One region of the Pseudoalteromonas sp. B160 genome, then DNA from elsewhere that is predicted to be linked to it. Evidence: predicted binding sites of a transcription regulator. Region 1 holds the regulator's gene; the other holds the start of a gene.
The links. The regulator LexA, encoded in region 1, represses DNA repair genes until DNA is damaged. The targets are predictions, from matches to a motif close to TACTGTATNNNNATACAGTA.
Positions count from the first base shown of each region.

Region 2: P4S61_RS14620 (YebG family protein) is a predicted target of LexA. The motif match lies at 5,605-5,624, and genes of this name have one in related genera.

Region 1 covers NZ_JARLUX010000001.1:1,637,766-1,646,054, reverse strand. Annotated here, with positions in the region: partial or broken gene P4S61_RS07620 (NnrS family protein) at 51-1,282, shown strand; gene hmpA (NO-inducible flavohemoprotein) at 1,293-2,474, shown strand; gene P4S61_RS07610 (endonuclease) at 2,542-3,195, opposite strand; gene P4S61_RS07605 (hypothetical protein) at 3,308-4,024, opposite strand; gene P4S61_RS07600 (hypothetical protein) at 4,192-4,572, shown strand; gene P4S61_RS07595 (PaaI family thioesterase) at 4,569-5,012, opposite strand; gene P4S61_RS07590 (hypothetical protein) at 5,134-5,928, shown strand; gene lexA (transcriptional repressor LexA) at 6,003-6,620, shown strand; partial or broken gene coxB (cytochrome c oxidase subunit II) at 7,042-8,182, shown strand; gene ctaD (cytochrome c oxidase subunit I) at 8,182-8,289, shown strand, end outside.
Region 2 covers NZ_JARLUX010000001.1:3,114,473-3,122,761, forward strand. Annotated here, with positions in the region: gene ccmI (c-type cytochrome biogenesis protein CcmI) at 1-1,246, shown strand, start outside; partial or broken gene P4S61_RS14605 (MlaA family lipoprotein) at 1,256-1,986, shown strand; gene P4S61_RS14610 (EAL and HDOD domain-containing protein) at 2,057-3,280, opposite strand; gene putP (sodium/proline symporter PutP) at 3,658-5,169, shown strand; gene P4S61_RS14620 (YebG family protein) at 5,279-5,554, opposite strand; gene P4S61_RS14625 (ComEA family DNA-binding protein) at 5,816-6,112, shown strand; gene P4S61_RS14630 (DUF6170 family protein) at 6,129-6,431, opposite strand; gene dsbB (disulfide bond formation protein DsbB) at 6,431-6,943, opposite strand; gene nhaB (sodium/proton antiporter NhaB) at 7,067-8,289, opposite strand, start outside.

The DNA.
Region 1 (8,289 bases):
TTGTGCAATAGCGTGTTATAAATACCTAGATAGATGAGTCTAATACGCTGATGCGAGCAATCAATTTAACCGAACCAATGCCCAAAAAAGTGCGTTTTTATCAAGTCAGTCAATGGCCGTTATGGATGTTAGCATTTCGGCCCTACTTTTTAGGAGCTGGCTTATTGGCCGTTTTGTCGATTAGTTATTGGTTACTCATTTTAACAGGCCATGCCAGATGGCAATTGACTATGCCAGCAACACTTTGGCATGCCCATGAAATGATGTTTGGCTTTGCAGGCGCTGTAGCTGTGGGGTTTTTATTAACCGCAGCACAAACTTGGAGCGGGGTTGCGAGTATTAATGGTCGTAAATTGATGTTGCTAACCCTAGTGTGGCTAGCAGCTCGTGTTGCGTTTTTTATTACCAGTGCAGGTATTGAAAACTTTAGTTTATATGCGGTGTTATTGTTCCAATTGCTTTGGTGGTTAGGTGCAGTTATGGCGCTGGCTAATATGCTCCTTAAAGCTGGCAATAAAAATAACTACCAATTTTTACTGATGCTAAGCGCATTGTGTGTGCTCAATATTATTTATTTATGCTTAGCAATACAACAAAACATGCTACTTGCATTGGCAGTCGCCGATACCGCAGTACTAGTAATGACCTTACTTGTCGGTGTGGTGGCTGGGCGGGTATTACCTTTTTTACTGCTCGTGGTCTTGGTTTAGCGGAGCAAGTGCGTACTCCTCGTTTAGATAAAGTGCTGCTTTACAGCTCATTGTTTGCTGTCGCGCTTTATTTTATCAGCCAATTATTTATAGCAAGCGTTAATCCTGGTTGGGCATTGGCTGTTGTTGCTGTAGTGCATTTAAGTCGCTCATTGTTGTGGTGGAATAATCAAATACTCAAAGTACCACTGTTATGGTCGTTGCACTTCTCTTATCTAGCTCTTGGGCTTGGTTTAGTATTGCTTGCGCTGAGTTTTTACAGCTCGGTTATTTTGTTTAAAGACGCGCTGCATATGATCACTATAGGTACGATTGGCATGATGATCTTAGCGATGATGACGCGGGTATCTCATGGTCATACTGGCCGCCCTTTAACTATTCCTCACTTTATGGCTGTGGCGTTTGCTTTAGTGTTTATTGCAGCAATTATTCGTTCGTTATTACCAGTTGTTATTGGGCCACACATCGCATGGCAGCTGAGTGCTGTACTGTGGATCGTGGCATTTTTATTGTTCTTATTCCACTGTATTCCTATTTTAACGCGGCGTCGTGTTGATGGGCGTCGTGGTTAAAGGAAGTTGTATGTTATCTGATAAAACCATTGAAATAGTAAAAAGCACAGCGCCTTTATTGGCGCAGGCGGGCACCGTTGTCACGGAGCATTTTTATAACCGGCTGTTTAGTCATAACCCTGAGCTGCAGGATATTTTTAATATGGCCAATCAACGTAGTGGCCGTCAGCAATTTGCATTATTTAATGCCTTGGCTGCGTATGCTCAAAATATTGATAATTTAGCCGTATTAAAAGAGGCGCTGGCACGCATTAATCATAAGCATACCAGCATGCATATTTTACCTGAGCATTATCCAATAGTTGGCGGACACCTGATTGGCACTTTAAAAGAATTGATCCCTGAGCAATTTACAGCTGAAGTTGAATATGCATGGCGTGAGGCTTACGCACTACTTGCTGATATTTGTATTACCGAAGAAGCGGCGCTATACGAGCACAGTAAAAATAACCACGGTGGCTGGTCGGGTACTAGAGCATTTGTTATTGCTAAAAAACAGCCTGAATCAGAGTTAGTAACCAGTTTTACTTTAGTGCCAGTCGATGGTAAAGCGGTAATGACTCATAAACCAGGGCAGTATTTAGGTATCAAAGTAAAACCAGCTTATGCACAGTATAGTGAGATACGCCAATACTCTATTTCTCAGCAAAGTAATGGTGAAAATTACCGTATTAGCGTGAAAAAAGAGTTATTGCCAGCAGCGGGGATTGTATCTAATTATTTGCACTCACTTGATGTGGGCAGCGTTGTGGAGCTTTATCCACCGGCTGGAGACTTCTTTTTACGCGCAAATAAAAAACCTGTGGTATTAATTTCTGCGGGCGTTGGTCAAACACCGATGCTGGCAATGTTACAAACATTATTATGTGATACATCGAATCAAGCGGTCACCTATTTACACGCCTGTGAAAATATCCTGCAGCATTCATTTAGTCAGTTTTTGGCTGAGCAAGCCGCGGCGCATACTCGATTAAATTACTACACTTGGTTTAATCAAGGTGGCGAGGGAGCTGAGTTTACTGGATTGATGAATGTCAGCGCTGTTGCTGAGCAGCTACCGCTTGAAGAAGGTGATTTCTACATCTGTGGCCCAACGGGGTTTATGGCTGCAATTAAACAGCAATTACTCGTATTAGAAGTTGCTGCTGAGCGTATTCACTACGAGGTGTTTGGCCCACATCAAGATATTTAATGACGAAACTAAATGCAGGTTTTAAGTGAAAAGGCGCGAAATGCGCCTTTTTTATGGTTTTGGCTATTTAAAGTACAGCATTGCTATTTTTCGCTGCCAAAGCTTGGTTTTGCCATGCGGTAAATAATTTTTGTTGCTTGTCGGAAATTTTTAAACCATAGGTTTTTTGCATATAAAAATAAGCATCGGCAATGCGTTTTCGTGCATAAAAGGGCGGCTCTACCACACGCTGTTTAAAATCTACCTTTACTTGGCAGCGACCATATTGGCTTGCATTACCTGCAATCATGCCAAAGCTGTAATTAGAGCGGTCTGCGTTTATTTCACCAATTGCCGGAGCGAGATTATTTATATCAGCTTCCATTTTCCGAAATTGCGCACTGACTTTAATGCAATTTTTTCGGCCGCCCTCTTGCCAGCATTGTAGCTGGTGACCAAATTCCCATGCAGACACAATATGTTCCCACTCAATCCGAGTTGCGCGCGCATTTGGTTTGCCTGAACGAGTAACCGCATTGCGAGGCACATAACCACATGCATTTGGGTCGGGCACCAGTTTTTTACCTTGGCGTTTAATATTACAGCCACAATAGAGGCTGGTGGCGTTATCAGGAAGGGTTTCGATGAGGTGTTTTTTTGCGCTGTAAAAACTGGTGAATTGTTCTGCATAAAGGTTAAAACTCACACAACACAATACCAGCGCAATAATTAAATGCGGCATATCCAATCACTTTAGTGAACTACAGGAAGCGCTAGTTTAGAGCGATTATTCAAAAAGTAAATCGCTTAACTGTGTGATGTAGTGGGAATTTCAACTCATCTACAAGGTAAGGTTAGCTACTTGGGCGACGGGAAGTACGTTTTCTAAAACGGATATTCTGTAGTAATAAAATAAAGCCAGTTAAACAAAACAATATGCTACTGGCTGCAAAACTAATTAATAATGGGTTATTAAAATCTTCACGTTGATCATAGTCCATTATGTGTAACATCCAGAAAAAATCGAAAATTCGCCAAATTGTGCTGCGAACAGTAATAACTTGGCCACTATCAGCGGATAAATATAGTGTGGTGTTAAACGTATCGTCAAAATTTACTTGCCAAATATTTTCTTTAAAGCCAACTTCGCGAGTACCTTTAGCTAGTTTGATCGCGTCTGTTACTTGCGCATTAATTAATAGATGAGCTTGGGCATTGGCAATAATTTGCGCTTTACTCGGTGCTACCAAAGGACTGCCAGTAACTCCGTTAAAGCTGTACTCACCGTTACTGTTGCTCACAATAATGGTAGGGATTGTTAAAAAGTGACTATAACTAATTTGTCTTGGCTGAGTAATTTGTGAAACGATATTATCAACTGAGGCTAGATAATCAGCTTGTTTGAATGGGTTATTTAATTGCCGCGCAGCTAAATGTTTACCGTGAACTTTTTCAAGCGGTATAGCACTCATAATTAAACCACCGAGTAACCATGCAAAAATTTGTAGCGCTAATAAGTAACCTAACCATTTGTGAAACTTACGCGCATGTTTAAAAATGCGTTTATCCATAGTGACTACCTGTTTGTTATTAGTGCGGTATTCTATAAATTATATTGAGTTTGCCAATGTGGCAAATTGTCGCATCAACAAAATAAAACTAGCTACTCTAGATTTGGTATATACGCAAAATTAGGTTAAAGTTTGCGTTGTTATTAACGCAGGGTAAAAATGAAACAATGTCGGAAATTCAATTTTTAAATGTAGATCTAGAGCTTGAATCAAAGCAAGATATTAGTTTGTTAGTTGCAGACTTAAAAAAAAGTGCTGTGGTTTTGCATTACGATAAAGATGAGTACCGTCAACTAGCACGTATTGAGTCTAATGAAGACGTTATCTCACCAGATAAAGCGATTAACCACTTATGTGAGTTAATTGAATCTTGCTCACGCAATGCATTAAAGCAGTGGTTATCATGCTCAAAGCGCACCTTTGATATTGGCTTTGAATCAGGCACTTCGCCAAAATGCTTTAATCAAGCGCTCAGTGCCGATACTTTATTGCGTATTTCTGCTATTGGCGCAGGTATTGAAATTACAATTTATCCACTTTCAAGTTAGCCTTTTCGCTCTACAATTGCTGCGGTCATTCTTGATACGCAGCACAGTTCTCCACGACTATTGGTGATTTTTATTTCCCATACGGATGTACGCTTGCCTAAGTGTAGTGGTGTTGCTATCGCGGTTAATAAACCATTACGTGATGCTTTTAGATGATTGGCATTGATCTCCTGGCCAACACAATAAAACTTTGTAAAATCAACAGCAAAGTTTGCAGCATAACTCGCCACCGTTTCTGCAAGTACAACATTTGCGCCGCCATGCACCATACCCATAGGGTTATGATGAGCTGGGATCGCGGGCATCGTTGCTACTAAATAATCATCGCCTATTTCACTTATTTCAATGCCCATGGTTTTCATCAATGTGCCTTGACCACTTATGCCGTCATCAAGTTGCTTACATTGTGCTAGGGTGATCGGTTGATACCAAATACTCATCTGTCTACCTCACTAAGTTATTTACTAAATCAGTCTACACTTTTAAACATTTTCCTACAGTTAAGATCATAAAAATAGATAAAATGTACCTATATTATCTAACTGTTAATGGATCTTAAGGATGAAAGTAAAGGTATTTGGATGTGGTGCAATATTATTGATGAGCCTTGTTGCTCAGCCGCAGGCTGTTGCTAGTACCCAACATCAACTCGATATTGGTTTTACCGATTTAGCTGGTTTAGATGAATCTTTTTTAGGCGCACGATACCGATATTTTGCGCAAGATCTTGAATCTTTGACTGGTCCATACGAGCTAAAAGCGTATTTAAATCAAGTCAATAATTATGCTATTGGTGGGTTTGCTAATGATGATTTTAGCTATTTAAATGCCGATGCTGCCATCTATGGTCCCGCAGGATTAGTTATTAGTGCCAGCGCGCAGCGCCTCTGTGAGGATAATAGCTATTGGCAAAATACTGATTATTTAGTGAGTGCCGCTGTTGGTAAGCAAATGAATGAACAGTTACAACTAGGGTTCAATGTATATTACAGTCGCTTAGAGCGCCATGATATGTGGTTTGGCAAAGATAATGAAAGAGTCGCGGTTGAATGGACTTATGCACCTTATGTTCGTTGGACAAATATAGTTAGCAATCAAGGTTGGGATTTAGAGCTAAAGCAATTGGCAGGGCGTTATCGTTATGTGCAGGGGCAGGCGGTTTATTATGTAAATCAAGCATGGTCAGTGGGAGTCGTTGCCAATATTCGGAATCAGAAAAATCTAAAAGACAACTATGAACTGCAAACGCAATATTGGTTTAATCAACATGTAGCATTAAAGTTTGGTCTTGGATCTGCGCTTGATTCTGGAAGTGGTTTAAATAGTATGAGCTTGTTATTAACGGCGCGATTTTAAGCCAATTTATATTTGCGATTTTCAGATAACTGTATATACTCACAGTTAAATGTACTGTATGGAAAACCAGTTGTATGCGCCCATTAACGAATCGCCAAGCTCAAATTCTCGAACTTATTAAAGTTTTTATTAAAGATACCGGTATGCCGCCAACCCGTGCTGAGATTGCGCAAACGTTAGGTTTTAAAAGTGCTAATGCAGCGGAAGAACATTTAAAGGCATTAGCGAAAAAGGGCGTTATTAAAATGAAGCTCGGTGCTAGTCGAGGTATTCAGTTAGTTGAAGAGGATGAGCCGGAACAACTTGGTTTACCTCTAATAGGCAGAGTTGCCGCTGGTGAGCCTATTTTGGCAGAGCAGCATGTTGAAAGTCATTGCAAAATAGATCCACTCTTGTTTAAACCGGCTGCTGATTTTTTACTGCGTGTGCAAGGCATGAGTATGAAAGACATTGGTATTATGGATGGCGATTTATTGGCAGTACACAGCACTCAAGTTGCTGAAAATGGCCAAGTGGTGGTTGCCCGTGTTGATGACGATGTAACAGTAAAACGCCTTGAAAAAGCAGGTAAAAAAGTTTTTTTACATGCTGAAAACGATGAATTTTCACCGATTGAAGTGGATCTTGAACATGAATCTTTCAATATTGAAGGGTTAGCTGTTGGGGTGATCCGCAACGCTGATTGGATGTAAATTTTTTGATCTGTATTTTGCACCAAATTGGTGAAGTTTGGTGCATTTAATTTTTTACCGCTTTAATGGCTAGATTTTATACTTAGCTATAGCGTCCTAAGCCCTATCAAATCTACTTGTCAGCTACTTTTAGCCCTCTAATATTATCCCTAATTACAAAATAACGCGCTGATTTTTAGCTGTTATTTATGCACCAAAAAAGAATTTAATTGCTCTTAAAACTTGCTAATTGTTCATTTTTTAACTAATTGGTTAATACACTGTCTTAACAGCTACTTTAAAAGTCTAACAATTTTGCTCAATAGCATAATTTAGGGTTGCGTTAATATTCAGTAACAATAAAAAATAACGAATTGGCGCGAATAAAGCTGTGCCGCCTTTTCGCTTTGCGTTTTGCAATAGCATTTAAAGGAGCCGTCACATGGGTAAATTGAGCTCTACCTTGTGGCTTATATTGTTTGTTCTACCGCAGCAAGTATTGGCTAATAGCCAGTTTAATATGCGTAAGGGCGTAACAGATATAAGTAATGATGTTTATCAGCTGCACATGACAATATTTATTATATGTTGTGTGATTGGGGTCATCGTGTTCGCCGTGATGTTTTGGGCACTGATCCACCACCGTAAATCTAAAGGGGCAAAACCAGCCCAATTTCATGAAAGTACTAAAGTTGAAATCCTTTGGACGGCAATCCCGTTTGTGATTTTAATTGGTATGGCAATTCCTGCGACAAAAACTTTGATTGCAATGGAAGATGCTAGTAAAGCTGATCTCACGATTAAAATTACTGGTTCTCAATGGAAATGGCATTATGAGTACATGGGTGAAGATGTTGAGTTTTATTCAATGCTTGCTACACCTCAAGATGAAATAACTAATCTTGCAAATAAAAACCCTAATTACCTGCTTGAAGTTGATAAACCTTTGGTGTTGCCAATTAATCAAAAAGTACGATTTTTAATGACCTCAGACGACGTTATTCATTCTTGGTGGGTGCCTGATTTTGCAGTGAAAAAAGATGCTAACCCTGGGTTTATCAATGAAACTTGGACCAGAATTAATGAAGAGGGCATTTATCGAGGGCAATGTGCAGAACTATGCGGAAAGGATCATGGCTTTATGCCTGTGGTGGTTGAAGCTAAATCTGAGCAAGCATTTGCAAACTGGCTGAGCGAAGCTAAGCAGGCAAAAGCAAACGCTGCAATTGCTGATGCTGCATTATTAGATCAAACATTACCAAAAGAAGAATTAATGACACTCGGCGAGCAAGTCTATATGGCCAGTTGCGCTGCGTGTCACCAACCAACAGGTATGGGCTTACCAGGGTTTTCCGGCGCTCAAAGGCAGTCCGGTAGTATTAGGAGATATTAAAGATCATATTGATGTAGTGCTTCATGGTCGCCCAGGTACCGCTATGCAAGCATTTGACAAGCAGTTATCAATCAAGCAGCTAGCAGCTGTGATCACCTATAAGCGTAATGCATGGGGCAATGACACTGGGGATGTAATTCAACCGAGTCAGATACAAGCCGCGATTGATGCAACTTCGGAGGCTAAATAATGAGTAGCGTAACAGAGCAACAACATGATCAAGCTGCACACCATGATGGACATCATCATCCTGCGAAAGGTTTTAAACGCTGGCTTTATACTACTAACCATAAAGAT
Region 2 (8,289 bases), 1.5 Mb from region 1:
CTTATTAGCTGTGGCGTTTGTGGCATTGCCTTTTTTGAGTAAAGAGCGCATACAAAGTCTCACTTACAATGCTAATTCAGAGCTTATTGCCATTTACCATCAGCGCCTTGGTGAGCTGGCGAATGATTTAGCAAATCAACGTATTGATCAAGCTAACCATGATGAGTCTGTGATTGAGCTCAAACGTCGTTTACTAAATGAGTTATCACCTGAAAAATCACTGATGAGTAAGGGTAATAACCGTATCTTTGCGTTAACCGGTAGTGCATTTTTAATTGCTTTTACGGCTATATTTTATACTGCTACTGGCTCACAACAGCAATTACAGAACTGGCACAGCGCTATGGATAATTTACCTGCCTACGGTGAACGTGCAGTGATGCAAAAAGGCGAGCCTTTAACCCAAAATGAATTACAAGCGTTTGCGTTAGGGCTACGCACTAAACTAGATCAAAGTGGTGATGATCAAGTGGCCTGGATGCTGCTAGGACGTGTTGCTATGTCATTGAATGAATACGATATGGCACAACAGTCATTTGATAAAGTGTTGCGTCTGGATCCTGACAATATGCCTGTGCTTATCAGTTACAGCCAAGTGCTATTACTGGAAGGCAGTGAGGTAAATATGACGCGCGCTGCGGGTATGCTCTCTAAAGTACTTAAAGACGATCCAACTAACCTTGATGCTATTTCATTGTTAGCATTAATTGCTTACGAGCGTCACGATTGGTTACAAGCAAAATCAGCATTCGAAGTACTTTTAAATAGTATGGACGAACAAGACTCTCGTTATGGCATGATTGCTCAGAGGATTACTGAAATTGAACAAAATATTTCTGCTGAAAATACACAACAACAAGTTCAACAGAGCAGTGACGAAGATAATAACGCAGTCCAAACTAGCGCTATTAAAATCACTGTTAATCTTGCTCCACAGTTTACTGACAAGCTTCCAACGCAAGGAACCTTATTCGTCTTTGCAAAAGCCGCCAATGGTCCACCAATGCCACTCGCAGTGGTAAAATTAACAGATTATAGTTTTCCAATTGAAGTACAGTTAAGTGATAGTAATGCTATGGTTGCAGGTTTAACGCTTTCGAGCGTTGATAAAATTATTTTAACTGCACGCATTTCAAAGGATGCATCAGTAATGCCTTCAACGGGTGAGTTGGAAGGGCGTTCAGATGTGTTAGAACGTAGCCAAACCAAGGCTTATGATTTACTTATCAATGAATTAATACCTTAAGGATAAAAGATGTTAAGACAGAGTTTAGTTTTGTTTGGACTATTGGTGCTAGCAGGATGCGCACAAGTGCCTGACGAAAAAATAGATGAGCGAGATCCACTACAATCATTTAATCGTCCAATGTATGATTTTAATATGGATGTACTTGATGCGTATGTTCTGCGCCCTGTTGCGGTAGGGTATGTGGCTGTAACGCCAACACCGGTGCGCCGTAGTATCGTCAATTTTACTGGTAACATTAGTGCACCAACTGATGTAATTAATGCCACGTTACAAGGTAAAGCGGGTAACGCAGGGGTTAGTTTAGCGCGCTTTTTAGTTAATTCAACAGTGGGTATTTTTGGCTTATTTGATGTTGCTACATCGCTTGGTTTGAATATTGTTGATGAAGACTTTGGTCAAACTCTGGGGGTGTGGGGAATAGGTGACGGTGCCTATTTAATGCTACTGGGAATGGGACCGTCAACAGCGCGTAACCTGACGGGTGATGTTGTTGATAGCTTTGTGTTACCGAAAATTGCCTTAACCACGCCACAAACTGTATTGGTGTTTGCATTAAAGGCCGTAGAAGCCCGAGCCTTTTAATACCGCAAGAAAGCTTATTGAATGAGTCACTCGATCCGTATATTTTTATGAAAGACATTTACTTTCAACGTCAGTTATATGAGCTGTATGATGGTAATCCACCTGTTGAAAAAGAGCCCGAAGATTTTGATGAAGACTTTTTAGAAAGCCTTTAATATATTATATTTTTCGGGTTAAATAACAATGCCAGCATCTAAGCTGGCATTGTTTTTACGGCGTTATTTATTACCCAGCCAGTACTTTCATTTGTTCATTAGCCCAGTTAACTGCGTCATGGTATGCATCTGGCACTTTACCAGCTGTAAGACCAAGCTCATCTTTAATCGCGTTTGCACCTTGCCAATTGGCTTGTTCGTATAATTTTACCAAGCGCAGATATTGTGCCAGTAAACCTTGATCCTCTAATAATGCTAACTTTATGTCGTTGGATAATGGTAGCTTATTCATCACGCTTTCCATATCTTCATCTAATATGGCATCCATTAGTGACATCATACCGGTTAAAAAAGCCATTCCCGTATCTTTGAGTTTACTATGGTTTATAGCTAGCAACTCAGTAAAGCGTGCTCTAGTTAACGATAAGCGTATTAACTCTGCGGGTTTATCACCAGCAACTTGAGCTGCAAACAACAAGGATAAAAACTTTTTAATTTCTGCTGCACCTAGCACAATTAGTGCTTGTTTGATGGTGCTGATCTCAGCTCTGCGCTTAAATGCCGCTGAATTACTATAACGTAATAATTTATAAGAGAGGTTTACATCTCGCTCAAATACGTCGGTAATTTTCTTTAAATTGACTTCAACAGTGGATGTCTCATAAAGCAGCTCGGCAAGAGCTATCTCTGATGGCGGCAAGGTTTTACTTTGCACCATTTCTGGCTTGGAAAAGAAAAACCCTTGAAAGTAAGTAAAGCCAAGATCTAATGCTAATTGATACTTTTCGTAGGTTTCTACCTTTTCTGCTAATAATTTTATATGCGGATAAGGTTTAATTTCTTCGATTATGCTGTGGATAGTGTCAACTTCACAATTGAGAAAATCTATTTTAATAATATCAATAAAAGGATAAAAATGACGCCATACAGGCTGGTGAATATAATCATCCAGGGCGAGCGTATAACCTTTTTGTTTTAAGTCTTTGACGATCGCGAGTAAGCGTTTCCCTGGTTGAATTGTTTCGAGTATTTCTACAACAATCTGATCTTTACCAAGCAGGGTTGGGTAGCCTTTTTGTAATGTTTCAAGCGTAAAGTTGATATACGCTGGTTTATTATCGGTGAGATCTTCTAAGCCAAAATTGAATTGACTACCTTCAATTAGCCGACTAGTTGCCTCGTCACCATCAATATCTGGGAATACATTATCAACGCCGTCACGAAAAAGTAACTCATATCCTACAAGTTGTTTGTTTCGATCTAAAATTGGTTGGCGTGCAGCATAAAAATACATAAACAGCGGGTCCACATCAGTTAAGCGATTACTTGGGCAATATAAGATAAAATAACATAAATAGCATTAACTATATTTAAAATATCAATACTATAGTATTGATTAATTGCAAAATCATCGATCTAATCCTAGGGTAATTAAGTATTAATTACCATGTTCTATAGTCAAATAATTAACCATTAGGTAAAACCGCTTAACCCTATATCATTGTAAGGTTAACTTAGTAATTGGAGTTATTCACCCTTTGCGTGATATAGTCAAGCTCTAGGTTGGTTTTTACACCAATAATGACTTTATATAGTATTGATTTATGAGTCATTATTAGGATTAAAAGCCAGGTTTTAACTTCAGAGTTGGAGGCGAGTTTGGAAACTGGAATGATTATTTCTTTAGCTGCGTATTTTATCGTAATGCTAGGTATTGGCTTGTACGCTTATAAGCAGTCTACCGCCGATGTGTCGGGCTATATGTTGGGTGGCAGAAGTTTATCACCAGCTGTAGCTGCTCTATCTGCCGGTGCATCGGATATGAGTGGTTGGCTACTTATGGGCTTACCCGGTGCTATGTATCTATTTGGCTTAAGTAAAGTTTGGATTGCAATAGGCTTAGTACTTGGCGCTTGGGCAAACTACTTCTTAGTAGCGCCACGCCTGCGTGTCTATACTGAGAAAGCGAATGACTCGATTACTATTCCTGATTACTTTGCTAATCGTTTTGCTGATAATAAAAATATATTACGTGTAATTTCGGCAATCGTGATCATCGTTTTCTTCACACTTTATACTTCTTCAGGCGTTGTCGCTGGCGGTAAATTATTCGAAAACTCATTTCAGATGAGTTACGAAACGGGGCTTTATGTGACAACCGTGGTCGTCGTACTTTATACATTGTTTGGTGGTTTCTTAGCTGTGAGTTTGACTGACTTTGTGCAAGGTTGCATCATGTTCATCTCGCTACTTGCTGTACCTATTGTTACTTATATGATGCTAGATCAGCCAGTGTTAGACACACTTACTAATGCCAGTTATGACTTGCTGTTAAGCGCTCCGAAAGAGAGCGAAGTCCACTCTCTTAATATGTTAGATTGGTTTGCAGGCGGTTCAACCATCGCTATTATTTCTGCAATGGCATGGGGCTTAGGTTATTTCGGTCAACCGCATATCATAGTGCGTTTTATGTCAGTACGATCTGTTAAAGATATGCCTACTATGCGTCGTATTGGTATGTCGTGGATGACCTTATCAGCAATTGGTGCAGTGTTAACAGGACTATTTGGTGCTGCTTACATGATCGAAAATCAAATGTTGATTGACGATAAAGAAACGATATTTTTAGTATTATCTGAATTGGTTTTCCATCCACTTATTGCCGGCTTTTTACTTGCTGCTATTTTAGCTGCGATTATGAGTACTATTTCATCTCAGTTATTGGTTTGTTCAAGCTCTTTGACTGAAGACTTCTACAAAATTTATTTAAACCGTGATGCATCACAAACCGAGCTGGTTTTAGTTGGTCGAATTAGTGTACTACTCGTTGCATTATTTGCTATTTATTTGGCTTATGACCGCGACAGTTCTATTTTAGATTTAGTAAGTAATGCGTGGGCAGGTTTTGGGGCTGCGTTTGGCCCGTTAGTATTACTTAGTTTATATTGGAAGCGAATGAATCTACAAGGTGCGATCAGTGGTATGGTTGTGGGTGCAGGGACAGTGTTGATCTGGATATATGCGCCAATCACCATAAATGGAGAGAGTCTCAGCAGTATCATTTATGAAATTATACCGGGCTTTATACTTGCAACAATTGCAATCATTACAGTGAGCTTATCAACAGCGCCACCAAATAAAGAGATCACCGAATTATTTGATGAAGTTGAACGAGGGCTATAACGAGTAGTAATTTTTATAACTCAAAAAAGGGCAATTAATTGCCCTTTTTTAGTTAGTTAACTTATGATTTTTTAGCTTGCTTCTTTATCAGTGCTGGCTTTAATAGACGCTACATTTTCTTTTTTACTTTCGCCGTTGGTGCTTTCTGTATTGCCTCTTTGCCGCCTTTAAGTACATTCATAAAGTCGTCTTTACTTTTAGCAATCTCAAGTGCGAGCGATTCGATTTGTTGTTCGCTTAGTGGTACATCAACTTTTTCAAGCATAACCTCAAGCGACTCTGCTATATCAAGCATTTTGTCATACGCGTCAGCTTCTTTTTTAGTAGTAAACGTCATACGCTCGACTCCGTTTCTCTCTACAACATATTTAACAACAACAGCCATGATTTCTCCTGCCAATTTGCTTGGTGAATAACAAGTTCACCTTGATTGATTACTGTTTTTATGTACAGTAATTGTTTATTGGTCTTTTTGCAAGTGAACATTTTTATTTTTTACTATTAGGATTTGACAAAGAGGTACAACTTTACTTTATTTAAATAGTCGCACTTTTTTAGTATGACTTTATTTGGAAGTAGTCCAAAAGTGAAGGCATTAAAGTCAACTATTAATTGAGTCCACGTATGGACATCATGGAGGAGAAACATGAAGTTTTTAACTTTAATAGTCGTAGTGCTTGGCTTGGCTATATCATTGCCTAGTGGTGCCGCTGTAACTAAAACCGAAGCTACTGAAAGTATGGGTAAAGTTCAGTTAGTCAATGTTAATCAAGCAACAGTCGAGCAGCTTACCCAGCTGCCAGGTATTGGTAAATCAAAAGCACAAGCGATAGTTGATTACCGTACCGAGCAAGGCAAATTTAAGTCTGTTGCAGATCTAGCGCAGGTGAAAGGTATTGGCGATAAATTAGTCGCTAAACTGGATGGCAAAGTTACATTTTAAAAAACTACAGGGCGAATTATTCGCCCTGTTCAAATTGCTTTATAGCCTTGCTCAAATAGTGTTTAGAGAATTGAATTTCAACAGGGGTGGTTAACAACGGGTAACTTAACCCAGCCACCAGTAATACAGGAAGTAACAGCCAACCTTCGATATACGCTAATGATAGAAATACTGGGATCAATAAAATCAGCTTTATAATACGCAAACTGATTTTTTGCATTGGAGTTAACATACTCACTGCAATCGCAATTATTTGCTGACGTTGACGTATTTTAAACGATTTTAATTGCGTTACTTGACTTGAAAATAATGCAATCATCACAGCGACTTTTTAATTATTAAACGACTTACTACAACGCTTATCAGTATCAGAGTAAATACCGCAAAAATGATCTCCATCCATGCTGGCATACTTAACCCTGCAAATTGCCAATCGATGTTGCCACAGTCTCCTGTCGCAGCAAAAAAATGTGGCATCCACTCATGTAATGGTAATGGAAAATTAGGCTCGAATTCGCAGCTAAACGCAAAGGGATCGGTTGTCGTTTGCATATCAATATGTTGGCGTGCAATTAAGTAACCCCAAATACTAGCAACTGCCCATGCTGAAAATGCTGTTATACGGCAAATTAAATTGGTTGGTCTGACTGCGCCGACTAACCCTGCGGCTAGTAACCCTAGCATGGCAGTACGTTGATAAATACACATAATGCATGGCTCTAAGCCCATTTGGTATTGGAAATACAATGCGATTAATTCAAAAATAAAAGCGCTAAAAGAGAGTAGTAACCAAGCACTGCGTTGTTGGGCTAAATTTGCTAACCAAGTCATAAAATATCCAGTCTATAATTTGTGGATGAATTATGACTTAGTCATTAAACTACGCGCAAGGATAAATATGATTTGTAACAATAAAAAAGCTGCCGAAGCAGCTTTATTTACTGTTTGGATTATTTAATGCCCAGAACTTCCTATACTTTGTAAGCTTGCACTATGGTGCTCAATCCAGCCCCATTGATAGAATAAATCAGTCATTTCACTTAGGCCAAGATATGTCCCTGCTAAGCCAACAACCGTTAGCACTATGGTATAGGGGAGTGCCATGTAAACCATACGACCGTAGGATAATCGCAATACGGGAGCAAGGGTCGATGTTAGTAAGAATAAAAATGCAGCTTGACCGTTAGGTGTGGCAACACTTGGTAAATTTGTACCGGTATTAATTGCCACCGCTAATAAATCAAATTGATCGCGGCTAATTTGCCCTGCTTTTAATGCTGCCGCCACTTCATTAATATAAACAGTGCCAACAAAGACATTGTCACTGACCATCGAGAGTAGGCCATTTGCGACAAAAAACATAACTAACTGTAATTGCCCTTCAAATGTTAGTACCCAAGTTATTACAGGAGTAAATAAGTGTTGGTCAATAATGACTGCAACGATTGAGAAAAATACACATAACAGTGCAGTAAACGGCAGTGCTTCTTCAAAAGCCTTTCCTAGTTGGTGCTCTTCAATTATACCAGCGGACGCAGTTGCAAAAATAATGACGGATAAGCCGATTAAGCCAACAGTGGCAAGGTGTAATGCTAATGCAATGATCAACCATACAGCAATTAATGACTGAAACATCAAATTAACCTTATCGCGTTTGGTACGTTTGCTATCGAGCTCTTTTGCATGATCAGCTAGTATTTGATGAATCGTCTCTGGTAATTTGGCGCCGTATCCGAACGTTTTTGTCTTTTCAAGTAATATTGTAGTGATAATGCCAGCTATGAATACAGGCATAGTAACAGGCAACATACGCAAGAAAAATTCCCCAAATTGCCAGCTTGCTCGTTCTGCAATAATGAGGTTTTGTGGTTCACCTACCATAGTACAAACTCCGCCAATGGCTGTACCTATCGAGGCATGCATTAATAAGTTACGCAAAAAAGCTCGAAACTCTTCAAGTTCCTGACGATTAACCGGGCGTACTTGATTATCATCGTTAATATCATGTTCGCTAGTGGAATCTTTCCCAGAGGCGACTTTATGGTAAATACTGTAAAAGCCCATGGCGACAGCTATAACCACCGCCATAACTGTAAGTGCATCTAAAAATGCAGAAAGAAATGCCGCCGCAATAGTAAACGCCAAGGAAAGTACTGTTTTACTTCGAACTGACACCA